One region of the Cryobacterium sp. TMT4-31 genome, then DNA from elsewhere that is predicted to be linked to it. Evidence: riboswitches for the same ligand, from Rfam matches in the RefSeq annotation. Region 1 holds a riboswitch; each other region holds the start of a gene.
What was found. A riboswitch is a leader RNA that binds a small molecule or an ion and turns the genes downstream of it on or off. The one in region 1 is predicted to bind thiamine pyrophosphate.
Positions count from the first base shown of each region.

Region 2: linked by a shared signal. The riboswitch ahead of thiM (hydroxyethylthiazole kinase) and the one ahead of E3T19_RS08945 (hypothetical protein) in region 1 are both predicted to bind thiamine pyrophosphate.
Region 3: linked by a shared signal. The riboswitch ahead of E3T19_RS10485 (ECF transporter S component) and the one ahead of E3T19_RS08945 (hypothetical protein) in region 1 are both predicted to bind thiamine pyrophosphate.

Region 1 covers NZ_SOGI01000037.1:11,678-19,540, reverse strand. The annotation lists gene E3T19_RS08960 (nitrate reductase subunit alpha) at 1-2,468, opposite strand, end outside; gene E3T19_RS08955 (metalloregulator ArsR/SmtB family transcription factor) at 2,645-3,307, opposite strand; gene E3T19_RS08950 (formylglycine-generating enzyme family protein) at 3,572-4,468, shown strand; gene E3T19_RS08945 (hypothetical protein) at 4,605-5,327, opposite strand; TPP riboswitch at 5,318-5,418, opposite strand; gene E3T19_RS08940 (fructose-specific PTS transporter subunit EIIC) at 5,506-7,650, shown strand; gene E3T19_RS08935 (hypothetical protein) at 7,805-7,863, opposite strand, start outside.
Region 2 covers NZ_SOGI01000008.1:89,151-97,013, reverse strand. The annotation lists gene E3T19_RS01665 (LacI family DNA-binding transcriptional regulator) at 1-439, shown strand, start outside; gene E3T19_RS01660 (GNAT family N-acetyltransferase) at 501-992, shown strand; gene E3T19_RS01655 (MFS transporter) at 1,048-2,376, shown strand; gene thiD (bifunctional hydroxymethylpyrimidine kinase/phosphomethylpyrimidine kinase) at 2,348-3,244, opposite strand; gene thiE (thiamine phosphate synthase) at 3,241-3,882, opposite strand; gene thiM (hydroxyethylthiazole kinase) at 3,879-4,697, opposite strand; TPP riboswitch at 4,689-4,789, opposite strand; gene E3T19_RS01635 (hypothetical protein) at 4,823-5,089, opposite strand; gene E3T19_RS01630 (isocitrate lyase/phosphoenolpyruvate mutase family protein) at 5,222-6,022, shown strand; gene E3T19_RS01625 (alpha/beta fold hydrolase) at 6,060-6,929, shown strand; gene E3T19_RS01620 (ABC transporter ATP-binding protein) at 6,964-7,734, opposite strand; gene E3T19_RS01615 (iron ABC transporter permease) at 7,731-7,863, opposite strand, start outside.
Region 3 covers NZ_SOGI01000043.1:180,083-187,945, forward strand. The annotation lists tRNA gene E3T19_RS10450 (tRNA-His) at 17-92, shown strand; gene E3T19_RS10455 (metallopeptidase family protein) at 160-510, shown strand; gene E3T19_RS10460 (D-alanyl-D-alanine carboxypeptidase family protein) at 605-1,867, shown strand; gene E3T19_RS10465 (hypothetical protein) at 1,904-2,164, opposite strand; gene E3T19_RS10470 (ATP-binding protein) at 2,199-2,765, opposite strand; gene E3T19_RS10475 (energy-coupling factor transporter transmembrane protein EcfT) at 2,779-3,573, opposite strand; gene E3T19_RS10480 (ABC transporter ATP-binding protein) at 3,570-5,132, opposite strand; gene E3T19_RS10485 (ECF transporter S component) at 5,143-5,820, opposite strand; TPP riboswitch at 5,852-5,962, opposite strand; gene E3T19_RS10490 (hypothetical protein) at 6,045-6,371, opposite strand; gene dinB (DNA polymerase IV) at 6,381-7,664, opposite strand; gene E3T19_RS10500 (hypothetical protein) at 7,749-7,863, opposite strand, start outside.

The sequences.
Region 1 (7,863 bases):
TCGAAGTCGGTCTTGGACTGGAACGGCGGGTCGATAGCCGGGTTGAACGAGTGGATGAACGGGTGCATGTCGGTGGTGGACAGGTCGTGCTTCTCGTACCAGGTGGCCGGCGGCAACACCACGTCGCTGTAGATGGTTGTGGACGTCATCCGGAAGTCGCTGGTGACCATCAGGTCGAGCTTGCCCTCCGGGGCCGACTCATGCCACTTCATGGTGTGCGGGCGCTTCTCCTCCGGGGATTCCGGGGCGCGCACCGCGCTCTGGGCGCCGAGCAGGTGCTTGAGGAAGTACTCGTTGCCCTTGCCGGAGGAGCCGAGGATGTTGGCCCGCCAGACGACGAGCACCCGGGGGAAGTTCTCCGGCGCATCCGGGTCTTCGCAGGCGTAGCCGAGGCTGCCGTCCTTGAGTGAATCGACCACGTACTGGGCCGGGGCGACCCCGGCCGCATCGGCGTCGTCGACGATGTCGAGCGAGTTGCGGTTGAAGGTGGGGTAGCTGGGCATCCAGCCGCGTTTGGCCGATTCGACCAGGCAGTCCGCCGTGGTGCGTCCGGTGAAGGTGCCGGTGGCCAACGGGCTGGCGAGGGTGTCGGCGCTGAGGCCGTCGTAACGCCACTGGTCGGTGGCGAGATACCAGAATGCGGTGCCGATCATGGCGCGCGGCGGGCGTACCCAGTCCAGGCCGAAGGCGTACTGCGCCTGGCCGGTGACCGGGCGCACCTTCTCCTGACCCACATAGTGCGCCCACCCGCCACCGTTCACGCCCTGGCAGCCGGTCATGGTGGTCAGCGCGAGGAAGGCGCGGTAAATGGTGTCGGAGTGGAACCAGTGGTTGGTGCCTGCGCCCATCAGGATCATCGAGCGGCCGCCGGAGTCTTCGGCGTTCTGCGCGAACTCCCGGCCGATCCGGGCCGCGGCCTGCGCCGGCACGGAGGTGATCTCCTCCTGCCAGGCGGGGGTGCCGGGCGAGGAGGCGTCGTCGTAGCCGGTGGGCCAGACGCCGGGCAGGTTCAGTTCGTCGCGGCTGACGCCGTACTGGGCCAGCAGCAGGTCGAAGACCGTGGTGACCAGCTGGCCGGCCACCATTCGCACGGGCACGCCGCGGCGGATGACGCCGGCGCCGCCGGTGTGCTCCTCGCCCTCTTCGCCGGTGAGGGCGGAGACGTCGAAGCGGGGCATGTCGATGGCGGCGCTCCGGCCGTCGTGGTCGGGGCTGTCGGCGATGGAGAGCAGCGGGTCGACGCCCTCCAGGTCGAGGTTCCACTTGCCGGCGTCGGTTTCGCTGAACCGGTGGCCGAGTGAGCCGTTGGGCACGACCGCGTGGCCGACCTGGTCGAGCAGCACGGGCTTGAAGGTGGCGCTGGCGACGGTGGAGGCCGTGTCGGGCAGGGCATCCGCGGTGAGGAACTTACCGGGCACGTAGGCGTCGCCGCGCGGAGTGAGGGTGATCAGGTAGGCGGAGTCGCTGAACTTCTTCATGTAGTCCACGAACTGCGGGGTGCGCCGGTCGACGAGGAATTCCTTGAGCACGACGTGGCCCATGGCCAGGGCCAGGGCGCCGTCGGTGCCGGGGTGCACGGCCAGCCACTCGTCGGCGAACTTGGAGTTGTCGGCGTAGTCAGGCGAGACGGTGATAACTTTCTGACCGCGGTAGCGGGCTTCGACCATGAAATGCGCGTCGGGGGTGCGGGTCACCGGGACGTTCGAGCCCCACATGATCAGATAGCTGGAGTTCCACCAGTCGGCGGATTCGGGCACATCCGTCTGGTCGCCGAACACCTGCGGGGAGGCGACGGGCAGGTCGGCGTACCAGTCGTAGAACGAGAGCATGGTGCCGCCGAGCAGGGTGATGAACCGGTTGCCCACTCCATGGGAGACGATCGACATGGCGGGGATCGGCGAGAAGCCGGCGATCCGGTCGGGTCCGTAGTTCTTGATGGTGTGCACCTGGGCGGCGGCGACGATCTCGGCGGCCTCGTCCCAGCTGGCGCGCACCAGGCCACCCTGCCCGCGGGCACTCTTGTACGCCTTGGCGCTCTCCGGGTTGCCGGTGACCTCGGCCCAGGCGAGCACCGGGTCGCCGGTGCGGGCCTTGGCCGCGCGGTACAGCTCGAGCAGCACACCGCGCACGTAGGGGTAGCGCACCCGGTTGGGCGAGTAGGTGTACCAGCTGAACGCGGCGCCGCGGGGGCAGCCGCGGGGTTCGTACTCTGGCGAGTCCGGACCCACGGAGGGGTAGTCGGTCTGCTGGGTCTCCCAGGTGATGATGCCGTCTTTGACGTACACCTTCCAGGAACAGGAGCCTGTGCAGTTCACGCCGTGGGTGGACCGCACCTCCTTGTCGTGGGTCCAGCGGTCACGGTAGAACGAGTCGGCGTCGCGGCCGCCCTCGAGGAACAACGAACGCAGGTCTGGGGAGGTTTCACCGCGGCGCAGGAACCGGCCGAGGTTGAGGATTGAGTCGGTGATGGGACCGTCGCTGCCGGGTTTGGCGGATGTGGCCCCGGCTCGGCCATTTCGTGAAAAGACAGAATTCTTGACTGATTTCACGAAGATCTCCTAGCGCTGCCGGCGTCGCCACGGTCAGCGATGCCCTCTGCGCAAGTCTCCCGAGTGCGGAAAACCGCTACAACCGGGAAACGCCGTTAATAATCAGCGGGAGCGTAAATGACCACAGGCGGCACCGCCGCGGCCGGCTCCAGGACCCGCTCGAGCAGGTCGAGGGTGCAGATGTCCGGCCCGACCAACGGATGCAGCCGGTCGGCCCGCAGCGGGCCATCCGTCTGTTCGAGCAGCGTCTTGATCAGGCCGAAGTGCACAGTGCACACCTCGGGGTGCAGCTTCACCATCTCGCTGTACGGACAATCGTGCAGGTGCACGTGGGTGCCGTCAGAGTCGTGGTCGGAATCGAAGCCGCTGGCGTCGAGGTGGTCGTCGAGCGCGTCCATCTGGCACTGGCGCGGGGAGGTGTCGACGGTTTCGAGGGGCAGGAGCCTCCGCACGAGGTCACCGCGGCGCTGTGCGGCTTCGGCCTTGGCCGCGCGCACCGAACCGGGCTCGGCGGAACCGGCCGCCGCGCTGTAGAGCATGCGGGGGCGACCCTTGGTCTCGCGGGTCTCCGGCTGGCAGGTGATGAAACCATCGTCGACCAGGCGCTGCAGATGTTCTCTGGCGGTGTTGGGATGCAGCCCGGCCGCCTCGGCGAGGTCGCCGACGGTCATGGTTCCGCGACGCTGCAGGTGCAGGAGCAAAGTGATCCTGCTGATCGAGGCGAGCGTGCGATAACTCGGGGCGGAGCGGGGAACCATGGAGCCCAGTATGGGCCACCGTCCAATCTGGCGGTACCCCCTGCCCCTGATCGGGCGCCAGCTTCTGCTCGCCAGATGCCGTGAGTCGCCATCAGGAGGGGCGAGCCTGGTCCCGCCGGCAGGGTGGTCGCGGCGACGGAGGAGCGCTAGGGTCTGCGCGTGACGACGGATGAGCACGGGTGCTGCGCGCCCGCACACGAGGTGATACGCCAGGCCCGGCTGGCCGTGGGCGTAGACGATGCGGAGGCACCCCCGGGCACAGCCATGTCCCAGCTCCCCCCGGCACCGGCCGCTCCCGGCTCACTCGTCCGGCATCACCTCGACCAGGCGCTGGTGCCGGCGCAGGTCTTCGCCATGGGCGACGCCGACGGCGCGGGCAATCCCGGCGACGGCGAGACCCCCGTGCACGAAGTGCGGCTGGATGCCTTCTCCATCGACACGACGACGGTCACCAACGCCGCCTTCGCCCGGTTCGTGGCCGATACCGGGTATCGCACCGAGTCGGAGCTGTTCGGCTACTCCGCGGTGTTCCACCTCGCGTTGCAGGCCGACATCGATGACGTGGTCGGCCAACCCCCGCAGACACCCTGGTGGCTGGGGGTGCGCGGCGCGGACTGGGCGCATCCGGCCGGCCCCCGTTCGTCGCTCGACGGGCTGGCCGAGCATCCGGTGGTGCAGGTGAGCTGGAACGACGCGCTGGCCTACTGCGCCTGGGCGGGGCGACGGCTGCCGACCGAGGCCGAGTGGGAGTGCGCGTCGCGCGGCGGGCTGGCCGGCCGGCGCTACCCGTGGGGCGACGAGTGGGAGGAAGGGCAGCGCTGCAACATCTGGCAGGGCCGGTTTCCCGCGGTGAACACCCTGGCCGATGGCTGGCTCAGCACCGCCCCGGTGCGGGAGTTCGCGCCGAACGGCTACGGCCTCTGGCAGAGCGTGGGCAACGTCTGGGAGTGGTGCGCCGACTGGTGGGCGGAGGGCTATTACGCGCACTCCCCCGCCGAGAATCCGGCCGGCCCGGCGACGGGCGAGCAGCGTTCGATGCGCGGCGGCTCGTACCTCTGCCACGACTCCTATTGCAACCGGTATCGCAACTCCGCTCGGGCCTCCAACACCGCGGATTCCGCGGCCGGCAACGTGGGCTTCCGCACCGTGGCGCTGACCTGATCCGGCGCCGCCGAAGCACAACTCGTGCTCGATTCCGCCGGCGTGGCCGACCGCCTCTTCATTCCGGGGCGATCGCCGGTCGGCGGCTGGGAATCGCAGGAGTCATGCATCCGCGGGTGCGGATGGTTGTGGTCTGCTACCCCGGCGCGTGCAGCCGGGGCGCGTCGAAGAAGAGCAACTCGAGGGCCGCCGACCGCGCGAACACGGCGCGCATGAGCGCCCGGTCGACGGCCGTCGCGGTGGCCGCCGCGGTGTCGGTGAGCAGGATTGCCTGCCGGGTCGCGGCCGCGAACCCCTCGTCGGCGTAGGTCTCCAGCCAGTCGGCGTACGGATGCGCCGCGTCGCGCCGGCTCGCCGTGAAGCCGGCGTGCAGGCGCTCGCCGACATCCGCGTAGAGCCAGTAGCAGGGCAGGACCGCGGCCAGCAGCACCGCATAGTTGCCTGCCGCGCTGACCGCGACCAGGTGGTCGACGTAGGACCGGGTCACCGGGCCGGGCGCCGGGCGCGTGTCATGGCCGGTCAGCCAGGTGCGGTGCAGCTCGAGTTCCACCTCGATGCAGTTGGCGGCGCCGGTAGCCCAGAATTCCCGTTCGGCGGGGGTGGGCGCCAGGACGCTCGCCTGCGCCAGCACCCGGGAGTACGCGGCGAGGTAGAGGGCATCCTGGGCCAGGTAGTAGGCGAAGTGGCCGGCGGACAGGCTGCCGTCGCCGAGTTCCGCGATGAAGGGCAACGCATCGATGGCGGTGCGGGTTTCGGCGATGTCGGCCCAGAGCAGCCTGCTGAACGGTTCGGTGCGGCCCGGCTCCGGCCGCAGATCCGGGTCGGCATCCCCGCGTGATTCGGCGGCGTGAACGTTCATGGCGACATCCCTTCGCTAGTGCTAACTAGTCAGGTTCGACGGGTTTGGATCTCAGCGTCCGCATCCGGCGGAGGCACCCCGTGTCGCGTCCCACCCTAGCGGCCGGCAGGGCCGAAAGACTCTCGAATGCACCGGGCGCCGAACTGTACGCTGGACAGGCTGCTGCATTCTTCACCGGGTGAGCACGCGCTCCATGGCCGACGGGCCACCGGTCGTCGGCGTCGTCCTGGAAGGACACCGCACCATGCCTGACACCCCGACCGACACCACCATCGCGCCGCCCACGGTGTTGATCCTGGCGATCACGGCCTGCCCAACGGGCATCGCCCACACCTACATGGCTGCCGAGAAACTCGACGCGGCCGCCACCGAACTCGGCTACGAGATCCGGGTCGAGACGCACGGGTCCGTCGGAGTCGAAGGCACCTTCAGTCAGGCCGACATCGACCGCGCCGACGCTGTCGTCGTCGCCGCCGACACCCAGATCGACCTGTCCCGCTTCGGGGGCAAGCGCATCGTCTCCACCCGCGTCTCCGACGGCATCCACCGCCCGGCCGCGCTGATCGCCGAGGCGCTGGCCGCCGCCCCCACCGGCCGCGCCGCCGTGACCACGGATGCCCCGGCGAGCGCCGGGAAACGCGACATCGGCGGTTTCATCTACCGCGCGCTGATGAACGGCGTGTCGTACATGATCCCGTTCGTCGTCGTCGGCGGGCTGCTCATCGCGATCTCGCTGTCGATCGGCGGCGAGGCCACCCCGCAGGGACTCGTGATCCCCGAGGACAGCTTCTGGTTCACCATCAACCAGATCGGCGTGCTCGGCTTCACCCTGATGGTGCCGATCCTCTCCGGCTTCATCGCCTACGCGATCGCCGACCGGCCCGGGCTCGCACCCGGCATGATCTGCGGTTGGATCGCCACGACCGGCTCCTTCTACAACTCCGAATCGGGTGCCGGTTTCATCGGCGGCATCGTCACCGGTTTCCTGGTGGGCTTCGTGGCGCTGGGCATCAAGAAGATCCCCGTGCACCGCTTCATCAAGCCGATCATGCCGATCCTGGTCATCCCCGTGATCACCACCCTCGTCGTCGGCGGACTGTTCGTGCTCGCCCTCGGCCAGCCGATCGCCTGGGTGTTCTCCTCGATGACCGACTTCCTCTCCAGCCTCGACGGAGGCAGCGTCGTCGTGCTCGGCCTGATCCTGGGCGCGATGGTCGCGTTCGACATGGGCGGCCCGATCAACAAGACGGCGTTCCTGTTCGGTTCCGCGCTGATCGCCTCCGGCAACCCGGGCCCGATGGGCATGGTCGCCGCGGCCATCGCCGTGCCGCCGCTGGGCATGGGGCTGGCCACGGTCATCCGTCGCCGGTTCTTCACCCCGGTGGAACGCGAGGCCGGCATCGCCGCGCTGTTCATGGGCTTCTTCGGCATCACCGAGGGCGCCATCCCGCTCGCGGCGGCCCGCCCGCTGCAGGTCATCCCCGCGAACGTGCTCGGTGGCGCCGTCGCCGGTGCCATCGCCGCGATCGCCGGGGTCACCAACGCCGTGCCGCACGGCGGCCCGATCGTGGCCGTCTTCGGTGCCGTGAGCGGCGTGCCGATGTACTTCGTCGCGATTCTCTCCGGTGTGGCCGTCACCGCTCTGGTGTCGGTGCTGCTGATCGGCATCTCGGTGCGCAAGGTCGTGCCGGCGGATGCTGCCGCGGTTGCGGTCGCCGGTGCCGCTGCGGATGCCGCTGTGCCGGTTGCCGCGCCGGGTGCTGCGGCGAGTGCCGTGTCGCCCGTGGCTGCGGCGCCGGTTCTTGCCGCGCCTGCTGCCGCCGAGCCGGTGGCCCCCGCCCCGAAGACCGTGCTCGACTACATCGACGAACGCACCATCGTGCTCGACATCGACGAGACCGACCGGGACGCCGTCATCCGTCGTCTGGCCGGTCTGATGCAGACCACCGGGCGGGTGCTCGACGTCGACGCCGTCGTGCAGGCGGCCATGGACCGTGAACTGATCAGCACGACCGGCATCGGCGAGGGCATCGCGATTCCGCACGCCAAGTCCGACGGCGCCACCTCCCCGGTGCTCGCGTTCGCGCGCAGCCGAGACGGCGTTGACTGGAACTCGCTGGACGAGGCCCCTGCGCACCTGATCTTCATGATCGCCGTGCCGGAGGCCGCCGCCGGCACCGAGCACCTCAAGGTGCTCGCCCAGCTGTCCCGCAGCCTGATGAAGCCCTCGTTCCGCGCCTCGATCGAGATGGCGGCCACCCCGGCCGACGTGCTCGCGGCACTGGCGTCCTCGGTGCGGCCGGCGACTCCCGCCGCGCACTGACCCCCGTCCTGGACCGCACGTCGGGGCGGACTTTTTCGGGAAACACCGCCGCGCGCGCCTGCGCAACGCGGCGTTTCTCGAATTCCTCCGCCTTTACGTACCGCGTTCGGCCGAGTCGGCCCGGTCGGCCGCCGCCGCCCGAGTGAATGCGGCGCTACCGCGCGCTGCCGGCCGGCGCATCCCTCTGACCCGCCCTGGTTGTTCGCAGGGCGA
Region 2 (7,863 bases), on a different contig from region 1:
GGCTCGCGAGGAGGGCTTCCGCCGCGCGATCGCCGAGCACGCGCCCGGCGCCCCGGTCACGCGCGTGGACGTGGGCTGGGACGGCGCTGGTCTCAGCACCGCGATCCCCGACCTGTTCTCCGGTGACCGCACCCCTGTGGGCGTCTTCGCCTGCAACGACGCCATGGCCCTGGCGGTGTACCCCGCGGCCCGGCGGGCCGGGCTGCGCATTCCCGCGGACATCAGTGTGATCGGCTTCGACGACGAACCGCGCTCCATTGTGGCGTCACCTCCGCTGACCAGCGTGCACCAGCCGCTGGGGGCGATGGCCGCCCGCGCGGTGGCCCTCGTGCACGAAATGCGCGCCCGCGGCGGGGAGCACTTCGACAGGATCGAGCTGCCGACCCGGCTCGTGTTGCGCCAGTCCACCCTCGCCACCCCTCCGCGAACTGTGCGTTGAGCGCTAAAACCTCGGGTTTTCGGTGCGAAAGTCACGGCTCGCGGGGCGGTAATTTGGGGGAATGGAGATACGGGAAGCCCGGGAGGGCGACTGGGGCGCGATCTGGCCCTTTTTGCGGGACGTTGTGGCGGCCGGCGAGACCTATTGCTGGCCACGGGACACCAGCGAGGCCGACGCTCAGGCGTGGTGGCTGGGCAAGCCCGGCGGCCGGGTCTTCGTGGCCGAGGACCACGGCCGGGTGCTCGGCACCGCCGAGCTGCACCCCAACCAGCCGGCGGCGGGAGGTCACGTGTGCAACGCCGGCTTCATGGTGGCCCCGCAGGCGGCCGGTCGAGGCATCGGCCGCGCCCTGGCCGAGCATGTTCTCGAGCAGGCCGCGAACGCGGGGTTCCGCGCGATGCAGTTCAACGCCGTGGTGGAGACCAACCACAACGCCGTGAGCCTCTGGCAGAATCTGGGCTTCAGCATCCTCACCACGGTGCCCGGCGCCTTCCGTCATCCGGTGCACGGCTATGTGGGCCTGCACGTGATGCACAGATCGCTGCTGCCCTGACTACTGCCCTAATATCCGTCGCCCATTGTTCACCCCACGGCCCTAGGGTGAACGCATGACCGAGACACTCGACGGCAACGGCGCCGCCCACGCCCCCGCGGCCCGCACTCCCGCCCGCGCCGCCGTCGTCGCCTGGAGCCTGTGGGACTGGGGCTCGGCCGCTTTCAACGCCGTGGTCACCACGTTCGTCTTCTCGGTCTATCTCACCGGCTCGTCATTTGGCGACGAGGGCGACGTCGCCGCCCAGCTCGGCTGGGCACTCGCGATCGCCGGGTTCCTGATCGCCGTGCTCGCCCCGGTCACCGGCGCCCGCTCGGACTCCTCCGGCCGGCGCAAGTTCTGGCTCGGCGTGAACACCTTCATCGTGGTTGGCCTCACCGCCGGCATGTTCTTCGTGCTGCCCACTCCGGAGTACCTGCTGCTCGGCCTGGTGCTGCTGGCCGCCGGCAATGTGTTCTTCGAGCTCGCCGGGGTCAGCTACAACGCCATGCTCGCGCAGGTCTCGACGCCACGCACCATCGGCAAGGTGAGCGGTTTCGGCTGGGGCATGGGCTACATCGGTGGCATCGTGCTGCTGCTGATCGTCTACTTCGGCTTCATCAGCCCCGAGGTGGGCCTGTTCGGCGTCACCAGCGAAGACGGGCTGGCGGTGCGGGTGACGATGCTCATCGCCGCCGCATGGTTCGGCCTGTTCGCGCTGCCGCTGCTGTTGCGGGTGCCCGAATACCGGGCGCCGGATGCCGCGAAGCGCGCCAAGGTCGGCTTCTTCCAGTCCTACGTCGAACTGGGCCGCGACGTGGCCAAGCTCTGGAAGACCAACCGCCAGGTCGTCTACTTCCTGTTCGCCAGCGCCATCTTCCGTGACGGCCTGGCCGGCGTCTTCACCTTCGGCGGGGTACTTGCCGCGTCGGCGTTCGGCTTCTCCCCCGGCGAGGTGATCATCTTCGCGATCGCCGCGAACGTGGTGGCCGGAGTCGCCACCATCAGCGTGGGAGTGCTCGACGACAGGCTGGGCGCCAAGCCCGTCATCGTCACCGCCCTGGTGGGCCTCATCGTCAGCGGCAGCCTGGTGTTCCTGCTGCACGACGGCGGCCAGATCGTCTTCTGGACCGCCGGCCTGGCCCTGTGCCTGTTCGTGGGGCCCGCCCAGTCGGCCAGCCGCACCTTCCTGGCCCGGATCATCCCGGCCGGCCGGGAGGGCGAGGTGTTCGGCATGTACGCCACCACCGGTCGTGCCGCCAGCTTCCTGGCCCCCACGGCGTTCGCACTGGCCGTGACCATCTTCGGCGAAACCTACTGGGGCATCCTGGGCATCGTGCTGGTGCTTGTCATCGGCTTGCTGTTGTTGCTGCCGGTCAAGGCCCGGCAGAACCAGATGGGCTGAGCCCTCGAGGCGGTGGCTCCGGATGCGTTCCGGCCGCCGCCCAGAGCGCGTGGAAGTGGTTGATCGGGCCGTGCCCGCCGCCCACCTCGAGCCGGTCGGCGGAGGCCACGCTGTCGCTGAGCCAGGCCTTCGTCTCGGTCAACGCCCGCGGCCAGTCCCGGTGCCGGGCCGCCAGCGTGGCCAGGGCCGACGACATCGAACAGCCGGTGCCGTGGGTGTTCACGGTGTTGATGCGCGGCGCGGAGACCTGCACGATGCGGGCCCGCCCTGGCTCGGTGCCGGCCGCGTCGACGAGGGCATCCGGGCAGGCCGGACCGGCCAGGTGGCCGCCCTTGACCAGCACCCGGGTGCCGCAGGCGCGGGAGAGCCGCTCGCCCTGCTCGAGGGCCGCTGCCCAGTCGGCGGCCTCGGGTTCGTTCACGAGCACGGCCAGCTCGGGCAGGTTCGGGGTGACCAGGTGCACCAGCGGCACCAGGGCGCGGAGCGCGGCCTCGGCGGACGCGTCGAGCAGCCGGTCGCCGCTGGTGGCGATCATCACCGGGTCGAGCACGATCACGGATGGCCGCACCCGGGCCAGCCACGCGGCCACGGTCTCGATGAGGTCGGCCTGGCCGAGCATGCCGATCTTCACGGCGTCGATGGTGACGTCGTCGCTGACCGCGTCGAGCTGTTCCACGAGGAAGGACACCGGCGGGATGTGCACCGAACGCACCCCGCGGGTGTTCTGGGCGACGAGCGCGGTGACCACGGCCATGCCGTAACCGCCGTTAGCGGCGATGCTCTTGAGGTCGGCCTGAATCCCGGCGCCGCCGGTGGGGTCGGTGCCGGCGATGCTGAGCACCCGGGGGATCTCCCTCGGCCCGGTCATCGGGTCCACTCCCGGCGCAGGGCGCTGGCGGCGGCACGGGCATCCGGAGCGGCGCAGACGGCCGACACCACGGCCACCCCGGCGGCCCCGGCCCGGCGCAACGGCCAGACATCCGCGAGCCCGATGCCGCCGATCGCGACGCAGGGCAGCGCACTCGTGGCGGCCAGCGCGGCGAAGCCGGGCACCCCGAGCACGGGTGGATGGTCGGGTTTGGTGCTGGTGGCCCGGATGACGCCGACGCCCAGGTAGTCCACGGTTCCGGGGGGCAGCGCGAAGACCCTGTCGAGCTCGGCCGGGGTGTTGGCGGTGATGCCCACAATCGCGTCGGAGCCGACCCTGTCGCGCACTCTGGCCACGGCTTCGTCGCCCTGGCCCACGTGCAGGCCGTGCACGGCGGCGCCCTCGGCGAGCGCCCGCAGGTACACGTCGACCCTGTCGTTGACGACCACGGTGGCGCGGTCACCGACCGCGTCGGCCACCTGCAGCAGCAGGCGCAGCACGTCGTCGTCCGACCCGGTCTTGTCGCGCACCTGCACGGTGGTGATGCCGCCGGCGACGGCGTCGATCACGGTTCTCAGCACGCCCCTGGCAGCGCACAGGGCGGTGTCGGTGACGAGGTAGAGCGAGAGATCGCTCACGCCAGCCGCGCCCGGTCGATGATGGTGGCGCCGTCGAGGGAGTGCAGCCGGTCGAGGAAGTGCGCCGCGAAACTGCCCGGCCCGGCCGCGTCGGCGGCGGCGAGTTCGGCGGCGACGGTGTACAGCAGCGTGGCGGCGGCGGTCGCGGCGAGCGTTGCGCCGGGTTCGTCACGGTCGACGAGCGAGAGCACGGCGGCGGTCACCGCGCCGAGCGCGCATCCGCCGCCGGTGACCCGGGTGAGCAGCACGTGACCGTTGGCCACCCGGATGGTCTGCGAACCGTCGGTGATGAGGTCGACCGCGCCGGACACGGCTACGCTCGCTCCGGTGCTGCGGGCGAGCAGGGCGGCGGCGTCGGCGGCGCCCTCCGGCGAGTCGGTGGCGTCGACGCCTCGGCCGCCGGTGCCCAGCTGGGCCAGGGCGATGATCTCCGACGGGTTACCGCGGATGGCCGTGGGCCGGAAGTGCAGCAGCTCGCGAGCCAGCCCGGTGCGCACCGGCAGCACGCCGATCGCGACGGGGTCGAGCACCCAGGGGGTGCCGGCGGCGTGTGCGGCCGACGCGGCCTCGAGCATCGCACTGCGCTGCTCGGCGTGCGGGGTGCCCACGTTCACCAGCACTCCGGAGGCCACCCCGGCGAACGGTCCGGCCTCGGTGGGCACGTCCACCATCGCGGGCGCGGCTCCCAGGGCCAGCAGCACGTTGGCGGTGAAGTTGGTCACCACCGCGTTGGTGAGGCACTGTACGAGAGGTTGGCTCTCGCGCAGACGGTCGAGCAGATGGGCAGCATTCTCTGGTGTCAGACGGATGGTCATCCGGGACATCCCTTCGCTAGTACGAACTAGATCAGGTTCAACGGGTGTTTTCTCAGCCCCGGCCGTTTGGCAGGGCACCCCGTGTCACTACCGAAACCCTAGCGGCCGGATTGTTCACACCCGGACTAGTAGTCGAAATCGTCGACGGCGAACCACGGCACCGGCACCGCCGGGTCCAGAAGCGCGAGCGGATCCACCTCGAAGGTCTCCAGCACCACGCTGACGCCGGGTGACACGAGCGCCTCCACACCGACATCGCCGACGACGGGTAGCCTGACCATTCCGCCACCCTGCCGGACGGCGGCCGTGAGGGCTGCTACGAGCGCGGTCACGTCGCACGAGCTGCGCAATCGGAACAGGCGCTCGCCGACCGTGAGGGTGTGAGCCTGCATGACATCTCCCTCGGTGTAGATCTCACGCTAAGACCAAAGCGGCGACGTGTATACACGGTTGACAGCGCTGCGTCTTTGTCTTTGTCTGAAACCCTCCAGCGTTTACACCGGCGCACCCGGCACACTGGACCGATGACAACCACACTGCTGAACAAGGCCGAACTCCTCAACGCCCTGCACGTGCCCGGCACGCCACTGATCGTCACGAACGTGTGGGACGCGATCACCGCCAAGATCGTCTCCGAGACCCCGGGCGTGAAAGCCCTCGCCAGTGCCTCGCACTCGGTGTCCAACGTGCGCGGCCTGCCGGACGGCGAGGGCCTCACCGTCGACGAGGCCATCATCGCCGCCCGCATTATCACCGGAGCGACCGACCTGCCCGTCTCGGTCGACTTCGAGAAGGGCTACGCGGCGGATTCCGCGGGGGTCGCCCGCAACGTGCGCCGCCTGATCGAGGAGGCCGGGGCCGCCGGCATCAACATCGAAGACTCCGTGGGCGCCACCAAGGCGCCGCAGTTCGACATCCCCACCGCGGCCGCCCGGGTCGCCGCGGCGCGGGAGGGCGCCGAGGCGGCCGGGGTGCCGCTGGTGATCAACGCCCGCGTCGACACCCTCGCGGGCGGCGGCGAGTGGGCCGAGGCCGTTCAGCGTGCCAACGCCTATCTCGACGCCGGCGCCGACGTGATCTTCTTCCTCGGCCTGGGCGACGAAGACAAGGTCAAGCGCGCCCTCGACGAGGTGAACGGCCGCATCTCCGTGATCGGGAACCCCGGCGCCGTTCCCCTGGCCCGGCTGGCCGAACTCGGCGTCTCCAGGGTCAGCTTCGGCCCCGGTACCCTCGGCCTGGCCCTCGCCGCGTTGCAGCGCGCCGCCGCCCAGCTCACCGCGCTCGGCGATTACCCCGACGACCTCGGCTTCCCCTTCGAGCTCTAACCCGGCCTCGGCGTGGGCGGCTCGGTACGGTGGGGTCATGCCCAGCTTCGCGTCGCACGATGAGACCGTTCTGCACTACGACGTTCTGACCCCGGATGCGGCGGGCGCGCCTGAGCGCCCGCCGCTGGTCGTGCTGGCCGGCGGGCCGGCCCGGCATCCGGAGTACCTGGGCGATCTGGCCGGGCTCACCCGCCTGCGCACCCTCGTGGTGCTGCACCAGCGGGGCGTGGGGGCGTCGTCGCCATCGCCCACCGCGCCCGCCGCATCCTGGCCCGCCCTGGCCGACGACGTCGAGGCGCTCCGCCGGCACCTGGGGCTGGCCGAGATCGAGCTGCTCGGCCACTCGGCCGGCACCCGCGTCGCGCTCGCCTATGCGGCCCGCCACCCTCATCGGCTGGCGAGCCTGTGCCTGCTCACCCCGCCCGCGCAGTGGCTCGTGACCGTCCCCGACGACAGCTCGCACATCATCACGGGGCACCGCGCCGAGCCCTGGTACGCCGATTACGTCGCGCACCGGATCGCGGCGACGGCGGCGACGACCGCCTCCGACCTGAACCACCTGTTCCCCTACCTCGCCCCGATCGCCTGGTCGCGGTGGACGGCCCAGGCCCGGGAGCACGAGGCGACCGGCGCCTGGCATCCCGCGGCGCAGGACCTGTTCTTCGCCGGGGCCGACCCGGCGGGCATCCTGATCGGCCTGGCGCAGGTGCACTGCCCGGTTCTGGTGGTCGCGGGCGCCGACGACGGCCTGACCGGGCTGGCCCCGGTGCTGGCCGTCGCGGACCTGTTCACGAACGGTCGTGCAGTGACCATCGCCGGCGCCGGGCACTACCCGTGGGTGGAGCAGCCGCAGGCGTTCACCGCGGCGCTGGCCGGTTTCTACCGGCGCCCGGCGGACACGGCCTAGACCCTCCGACGCCGGCCGCCGCGGGGCGCGGCCGTCAGAGCGGGGTGGGATCGAACAGCACGTGAGAGCGGCCCGTCATCGCGTCCTCGGCGACCCGGGCCCGCACCCCGTAGACGTCGCCGATGAGCTCGGGCGTGAGCACGTCTCGCGGGCTGCCCCCGGCGACCGCGCGTCCGTCCTGCAGGACAAGCACACTGTCGCAGAAGGTGGCCGCGAGATTCAGGTCGTGCAGGGCCACGATCGCGGTGACCGGCAGGTCGGCGACGAGGGCCAACAGCTCCAGCTGATGCCGGATGTCGAGGTGGTTGGTGGGCTCGTCGAGCAACAGCTCGGTCGGCTCCTGCGCGAGAGCCCGCGCGATGTGGGCGCGCTGGCGCTCCCCGCCCGACAACGTGCGCCAGAGTCGGTCCGCCTTGTCGGTCAGACCCACGTGCGCCAGTGCGCGGTCGATCGCCCGCGCATCGTCTGCGGTGTCCCCGCCGAAGAGCGACCGGTAAGGCGTGCGGCCCAGCCGCACGACGTCCCGTACCAGGATGTCCACCTCGGTCTCCGCGTGCTGCGTGACGGTCGCCACGGTTCGGGCGACGTGGCGGCGACGCACCGAGGTGAGGTCGGCCCCGTCGAGCGTGATCCTGCCGGTATCGGGTGCCGACACGCCCTGGAGGAGGCGCAACAGGGAGGATTTGCCGGAGCCGTTCGGGCCGAGCAGACCCACCGTCGAGCCGGGCAGCGGGCAGAGGGTCACGTCGTCGATCACGAGGGTGCCGCCTCGCCGCCAGCTCACGCGGTGCGCTTCGAGTGTCACGCCCTGCCCCTGCCCTTGTTCCGCAGCAGCAACAGCACGAACACGGGAACGCCCACGAGGGCGGTGCCCACGCCGACCGGCAGCGGGGTGGGGGCGAAGACGACGCGGGACGCGGCATCCACCCACACC
Region 3 (7,863 bases), on a different contig from region 1:
AGCGGAGCGGCACTTGGTGGGTATAGCTCAGCTGGTAGAGCGCCTGGTTGTGGTCCAGGAGGTCGCGGGTTCAAGCCCCGTTACTCACCCCAATGAAACAAGAAGTCCCGGCCCAACAGGCCGGGACTTTTTGCGTGCGCCACATGGCATGCTGAGTGGATGCTCACGCTCAGCCACGACGACTTCGAACGACTCGTCATCGATCAGCTCGATCTGCTCCCCGACGACATGGTCGACGGCCTCGAGAACGTGATCTTCGTCGTCGAGGACCGTCCAGAGGACGGCACCCTGGACACCCTGGGCCTCTACGACGGCGTCGCCCTCACCGAACGCGGCCAGTACGGTTTCGGTGAGATGCCCGACCGCATCATTCTGTTCCGCGAACCGCTGCTGGCCATCGTCGAGGATCTGGACGAGCTGCGCGACGAGGTTCACGTGACCCTCGTTCACGAGATCGCGCATTTCTACGGCATCGACGACGACAGGCTGCACGAGCTGGGTTGGGCGTGAGCCGCAGCCTGAGCGCGGTCGGCTACCCTGAACCATGAGTAGATTTCGACCTGGCCGTGTCCTCGGTATCTCGGTAGGAACTCTCGTGATCTTGATGATCGGGGTGTATGGGCCGGCCACGTTGCTCGGCCCGCTGCCCAGCGCCACGGTCACCGTCACCGCTCCGAACAGTGCCGTGCCGGCGTCCACCCCGGTGCTGCCCGCCGCCGGCTCCAGTGGGCTGCTCGCCGTCACCGCGGTGGACGACACCGCTACGGACGACACCGCGACGAACGACACCGCGACCGGCGGCGACCCCGTCGAGCCCGCACCCGCGACGCTCGGCGTGGACACCATTGCCATCGGCGGCGGCAGCGACCCGGTGCCGATGGCATCCGCCGCCAAGATCATCACGGCCCTCGTCGTGCTGGACGCCAAGCCCCTCGCGGCCGGCGAACCCGGACCGGCCTACTCCTTGGTCACCGCCGACTACCAGGATTACCTCGACTACACGGCCCAGGATGCCCGCACCGTCATCGTGTTTCCCGGCGAGAGCTGGACCGAGCGCGAGATGCTGCAGGCCATGATCCTCGGCTCCAGCAATAACCACGCCGACACCCTGGCCCGCTGGGCGTTCGGCTCCGTCGACGCCTACCTCATCGCCGCCAACGCCTGGCTGGCCGCCAACGGCATGCCGAACACCACGGTGGTCGACGCCAACGGCCTCCTCGACGGCAGCGCCGGGACCGGCACCGACTTGGCGCGCGTCGCGGGCCTGGCCGCGACGAACCCCGTGGTCGCGGACATCATCGCGCAGCCGGCATCCGCTCTGGTCGGCCAGCGCGGCGTCAGGAACACCACGGAGTATCTGCCCGAAGAGGGGATCACCGGTATCTCGCGCAGCTACACCGAATCCGGCGGGGTCTGCTTCCTGTTCACCGGCACCGTCGTCGCCGGCGAGAAGGCCTTCACCTTCGCGGGTGCCTTCCTGGGCGAACCGGACTACGACACCCTCACGGCCGACCTGACGGCCCTGATGGCCTCGGCGCGGGCGGGGGTCACGGAGCTTCCGATCCTGGCGGAGGGTGACGGATACGCGACCCTCACGACGGCGTGGGGCGATTCGGCCGATGCCGTCGTCGCCACCCCCAAGACCCGCTTCGGCTGGCAGGCCGCCGCCGGCACCGACCCTGTCGTGACGCTCGACGACGTCACGACGGGGCGTGCGGGAGCCAAGATCGGCCGGGTCACGGTGGATGCGTTCGGGGAGAGCGTCTCGTCGACGTTGGAGCTCGACAGCAGTCTGACCGACCCGGGTCCGGGCTGGCGCCTGCTGCACCCGGTCCCCGTGGTCAGCGCCCTCGTCGCCAGCTGGTAGTCAGCGGGTGGGCGTCAGCGGGTGGGCGTAACCGGTTCAGACCGGAGCGTCGTCAGATTCGACGGGATCGCTGTCCGACGAGTCGAAGGCGTAGCGCACGTGCAGCTTGCCCTGCACCTCTCGACTGTCGACCTCGTCGTACCAGAACAGCGATTCCATGCTGTCGACGGCGGCGACCATGCTGATCCGGGCGTCGTGCTTGCCGTGCAGGAGCACGCGGCTGTCGGTCTGGCCCTCGAGGGGACCGTCCACGAATTCCACGGTGTACTCGGTGTTCTCACTCTGCGGGGTAGTCATGACCCCAACTTACTGCTCAGGCCCGGTTTTCGCCTCAGGCGCCGCCGGAGCGCCCAAGCCCAGGCGGGGTGCCCGTGAGACTGACGCCGGCCGATAGTTGGGGCTGCTCCCTGGCTCGGTAGGCCTCCCAGTCGTGCTGCCACTGGTCCCAGTGCGCCTCGAACCCGCCGCCGTCACGGGCCAACGCCCGCCGCTTGCGGATGCCGTCGTCGGCATCCAGCCACACCCTGACGTCGCTCAGGGAGGCATGCGCCCGGGCCAGGGCACCGCAGCCCTCGATCACGAGCGGCCGGTCGGGGTCGACGCTATGCCATTCGGCCGGGACCGCCCCCGCCCAGTCGTACCGCTGCCAGGCGGCTGGTCGGCCGGCGTGCCGGGCGCCGAGCACCAGCCGGCCGACCTGGTCGACGGCGGCGTCCAGGCCGCCCCAGCCCGGGTAGATGTCATCGAGGCGCACCAGTGTCGGCGCCACCGGTCCCGGCCAGGCGGCCAGCACGGCGTCAGCGAGGGTGCTCTTGCCCGCGCCGCTGGGACCGTCGATGAGGATCACGGCCCGGTCGCCGACCGGATTGCGGTTCAGCGCCCTGATGGCGGCGAGCACCGGTGCGACCAGGTCAGGCGAGCACAAAATGCCACGTCCCCGCCAGAACGGCTGCCGAGATCGCCGCGGCGGCGATGGCAGCCCCGATCAGGACGACCAGTGTGTCACGCACTCCGAAGACCGATTCCCTGGCCCAGGTGCGCGGTTCGTCGCTGCCGAAACCCCGGGCCTCCATGGCCGTGGCGAGTTTGCTGCCCCGTCGCACCGAAAGAACCAGCAGAGCGAAGGCGAGTCCGCCGAACCGGCGGGCGCGGCCGCGCAGGCCGCCGCCGTCGCCCACCCCGCGGGCCCGCCTGGCCAGGGCCAGGGAGTGCCAGTCGTCGATGAACATGCCCACCAGGCGCAGCCCGGCCAGGGCGCCGAGCACGAACCGGGCCGGCAGGCGCAGCACCTGCGCGAGGCCGTCACCGAGGTCGGTGGGATCGGTGGTGGCCAACAGCACGATCCCGGGGATGCCGATGGCCAAGATCCGCAACCCGATCGCGAGGGCCAGGGCCACGGACCCCTCGGTCACCGATACGAAGCCGGCGCTGAACAGCACGGCGCCGGAGTCCTGTCCGTAGAGCACCGTGGTGAGCACGGCGAAGGGAACCGCGATCCACACCGGTGCGGTGCGCAGCCAGAACTGGCGGGCGCTCAGCCCGCACCAGGCCAGCAGCACAGCCTCGAGTGCGAGGGCGACGGCGGCCGAGACCCAATCGATGGACAGCATCAGGGCGCAGCTGATCACCAGCGCCACGGCGAGCTTGGCGACCGGGTTCACTCCAGCGATCGCACTGGGCCGGATCTCCGGCGTCATCAGGCTCACGACGCCTCCCTTCCGGCGGGCGCGCGCAGCCCGGCGGTCACGCTGCGGCCACTCGCCGGCCCGGTTCCAGGCACCAGGGTGAGGCGCGCATCCGCCAGCGCGGCCACGAACTGCTCATCGTGCGTGACCGCCAGGACGGCGGTGCCGGTGTCCAGCAGTTCGGCGAGGAGGCGCACCAGCTCGGCCCAGGTGCGGGAGTCCTGCCCGAAGGTGGGTTCGTCGAGGACGAGCAGCCGGGGCCGGGTCGCCAGCACCGTCGCCACGGACAGCCGGCGCTTCTCGCCGCCGGACAGGGTGAACGGGTTGGCGTCGGCGAGACGGTCCAGCCGCAGTCTGTGCAGCAGCGCGTCCACTCGCTCAGTTTGCTCGGCCCCGCCCAGGCCGAGGGCGCGGGGGCCGATGGTGAGCTCGGCACGCACGGTCCCGGCGAGGAACTGGTGCTCGGGGTCCTGGAAGACGGTGCCGATGCGCGCCAGCAGGTCGCGGGAGCGCCATCGGTGCGGGGCCGGCCCGAGTCCCCCGGCGAGGGCATCCGTTGCGGTCAACCGCCCGCCCGCGGGGGCCAGAAGCCCGGCCAGGGTGAGCGCGAAAGTCGACTTGCCGGTGCCGTTGGGTCCGGTGAGAGCCGTGGCCGTGCCGGCGCGCAGGGCGAGGTCGAGGCCGTGTGCGACGACGACGGCCTGTTTGCGGGCGAACGGCACCCGTCCGACGGCGAGGTCATCGGCGCTGAGCAGGACTTCCGCGCCGGGACCGTCGGAGCGGGGGCGCCGGTCGGGCGTCGCGGGTGGGAACCTGGGTATCCACACTCCGGCGGCGGCGAGCCGCTCCCCTTCGGCGCTGAGCACGCTGTCGGTGGGTCCGTCGGCGAGGATGCCGCCGGCCGGGTCGAGCACCACGATGCGGTCCACGACGTGCTGCCAGACCGCGACGCGGTGCTCGATCACGATGAGGGTCGCACCCGACGCCTCCACGGAGCGCAGCACGGCGTCGCGCACCTCGACGACACCGTCAGGGTCGAGGTTGGCGGTGGGTTCGTCCAGCAGCACCAGGCCCGGGCGCATGGCGAGCACCCCGGCCAGGGCCAGGCGCTGCTTCTGGCCGCCGCTGAGCGCGCTGGTCGGGTGCCGCAGAGGCAGGTCCAGGCCCACGTCCGCGAGGGCCCGACCGACCCGGGGCCAGATTTCGGCGCGCGGAACGGCGCGGTTCTCACAGCCGAAGGCGACGTCGTCGCCCACCCTCGCAAGCACGACCTGCGAGTCCGGGTCCTGCAGCACGAGGCCCACCCGGCCGCGGGACGCGCTGGGGCGGCGGCCGTCGATGAGGAGTTCGCCGGTCTCGTCGCCGTCCTCGTCATCGCCGAGCACACCGGCGAGGGCGTGCATCAGCGTGCTCTTGCCGGCTCCGCTGGGTCCGAGCACGAGCACCCGCTCCCCCGGGCGGATGTCGAGATCGAGCCCGGAGACCGCGGGGCGGGACCGGCCGGCGTGCCGCCAGCCCCAGCCGGAGGCCGTGACCCTGGCGCCGGTCACGGCCGGGCCTCGGCGACGCGGAGCGGGCATCCGGTGCGGGTCACCGGGCAGGCTGGGTGTCGACCCGGTCGGTCGGGCCCGATTCGCGGCCGGCGGCGAACCGGCTCAGCGCGCCGGTGCGGGCGAGTCCGCGCACCGCCAGCCAGGACAGCAGCCCGGCGAGCACGGTGCCGGAGACGACGGCGGAAACCAGGTAGACGATCTTGGGGCCGATGTCGAGGGCCGCGTAGCTGGTGAAGGTGGTGTCGAGCAGACCAACGGCGATGCCCGCGCCGGCGCCGGCCAGGAGGGCCACGCCCAGGCGCCAGTTGGCGTACAAGAACAGGGCCAGCACGATCTCCGCGCCCAGCCCCTCGACGACACCCCAGATCAGGGTGGAGAAGCCCCACTGGGTGCCGATGAGCATCGAGACGACGGCGGCGACGACCTCGGTGTAGACGGCCGCACCGGGCTTGCGGATGATGAGTCCGCCGAGCACCCCGGCGAACAGCCAGCCGCCGGCCAGGAGTCCTTCGAGCCCGGGGGTGAAGGCCAGGAGGGCGCTCAGCGGCGACCAGGCCAGGCCCCATGCCCAGAAGATCACGCCGCTGGCGACGCCGATGACGCTGGCCACGACGATGTCGACGACCCGCCATTTCAGCACCCGCGGTTTCCGCGACGTGGAGAGAGAGGTGGCGGACGAAGTCCTGGAAGGCTGGGTGTTGATTGACGCGTGCACTGTACGTGCCCTTTCCGTAGAGGAATACTGGGCACGGGATTGAGAAGCCTCCCTGCGCTGGCATGATCCAGATCAGGTTCGACGGTCGAAGCTGAAGTAGCTTCCTCTCAGCCCGGTTCACCGGACTCCCGTGTTCAGCTTCGAGTATAGAACTCCCCGGGCGCATCCGGGCAATGCAAGGCGTCGCGCGACAATTTCTGCGCGCGAGGATCTCGCTGCTAGTGCTAGCGCTTGAGCGCGCGGATGATGCGCGCGATGGCCTTGCCGGCGACCCAGACGAAGGGGATGCCGACGGCCAGCAGCGAAATCACATTCGGTTCGAAGCGGGCCGCTCCGCCGGACTTAACGTAAGCGCCGATCGGGATGGCCATGCCACCGCCGCCACCGCCGGCCGCCGCGGACTCGTCACCTTCGCCGCCACCGCCAAAGCCGTACTGCACCAGGGCCACCGGAACGATCGTGACGCCCTCGATCTGCACGGGGTCTCCGTAGGCCGACCTGACGCCGATGGATCGAGCGTTTTCTGCGAGCTTCAAGGCGAGATTAGTCATGGTGAGAGGCTACTCCCCCTCTCCCTGCGGCGTCCCGGCGTTCGGTGTTCCGAACGGATGGACATCACGCTTCGGAGCACTTCCGCCGCCCAGCTGCGAGGCCGGCCGCACGATCCCCCGGCCGAACCGGGCGGTGACGGTGTCCACGGCCAGTTCGGCTTCCCGCCAGTCGTCGTCATCGTCCCACAGGCCCATGCCGGCACCATCGCCGGAGCCGAGTTGCTCGGCCCGCACTCCGATCAGGCGCACCCGGATGCCGCGGGCCGCGAGCACGTCGAAGCTCGCGGTGACCTCCTCGTATATCCGCCGGCCCACGTTGGTGGGCTCGGCCAGGGTGCGCGACCGGGTCACCGTGCTGAAGTCGGCGTAGCGGAGCTTGAGCACCACAGTCCGTGCGACGAGGCCGTTGCCGCGCAGCTTGGCGGCCACCGCATCCGCTTGGCGCAGGAGTTCGCTGCGCAACCGGGCGACATCGGTGACGTCATGTTCGAAGGTCACCTCGTGGCCGACGCTTTTCTCCTCGCGTTCGAGGTTGATCGTGCGCGGGTCGATGCCCCAGGACAGATCGTGCAGTTTGTGCGCGCTGGCGACGCCGACGGCACGCTGCAGCATCTCGAGGGGGGCGTGCGCGATATCGCTCACGTGCCGCAGCCCGAGCCCGAGCAGCACCTGTTCGGTGCTGGCGCCCACCCCCCAGAGGGCGCCGACGGGCAGCGGATGCAGGAAAGCGATGGTGTCCTCCGCGGGGATCACCAGCAGCCCGTCGGGCTTGGCCCGTCCGGAGGCCAGCTTGGCCACGAATTTAGTCGACGCGGCGCCGACCGAGCAGGTGAGTCCGGTCTCGGCGAACACACGGGCGCGGATCTTCCGCCCGATCTCGGCGGGTGAACCGTGCACACGCCGGGCGCCCGCGACATCCAGGAACGCCTCGTCGATGCTGAGCGGCTCGACCATCGGCGTCATGTCGGTGAAAATGCCCATCACCTGGCGGGACACCTCCACGTACCGGCCCATGTGCGGCTCGAGCACGATGGCGGCCGGGCAGCGGCGCAGGGCGATGGCCATCGGCATAGCCGAGTTGACCCCGTACTTGCGGGCGACGTAATTGGCCGCTGTCACCACGGACCGACCGGAGCGGTGGCCGATGACGACGGGGAGGTGCACGAGTTCGGGGTGGTCGAGCAACTCGACGGACGCGAAGAACGCATCCATGTCTATGTGCAGCATGGTGGCGGTCGTGTCGTCGACATCGGCGCCGGTGGTCTGCCGGTCGCTGCCATCCTGCCTGCTCACGCCGCACCACACCCTTCTGCCGCTCCGGCCGGAACCAACTCGAAGCTACCTTCGAGAGTACAGGCAGGAGGGGTCGGCATCGAGCTAGAAACCGCCGAAATCTCCACCGCCGCCGAAATCGCCGAATCCGCCGGAGTCGCCACCGAAACCGCCGCCGGAGTCACCACCGAAATCGCCGCCGGAATCGCCTGAGTCCGCC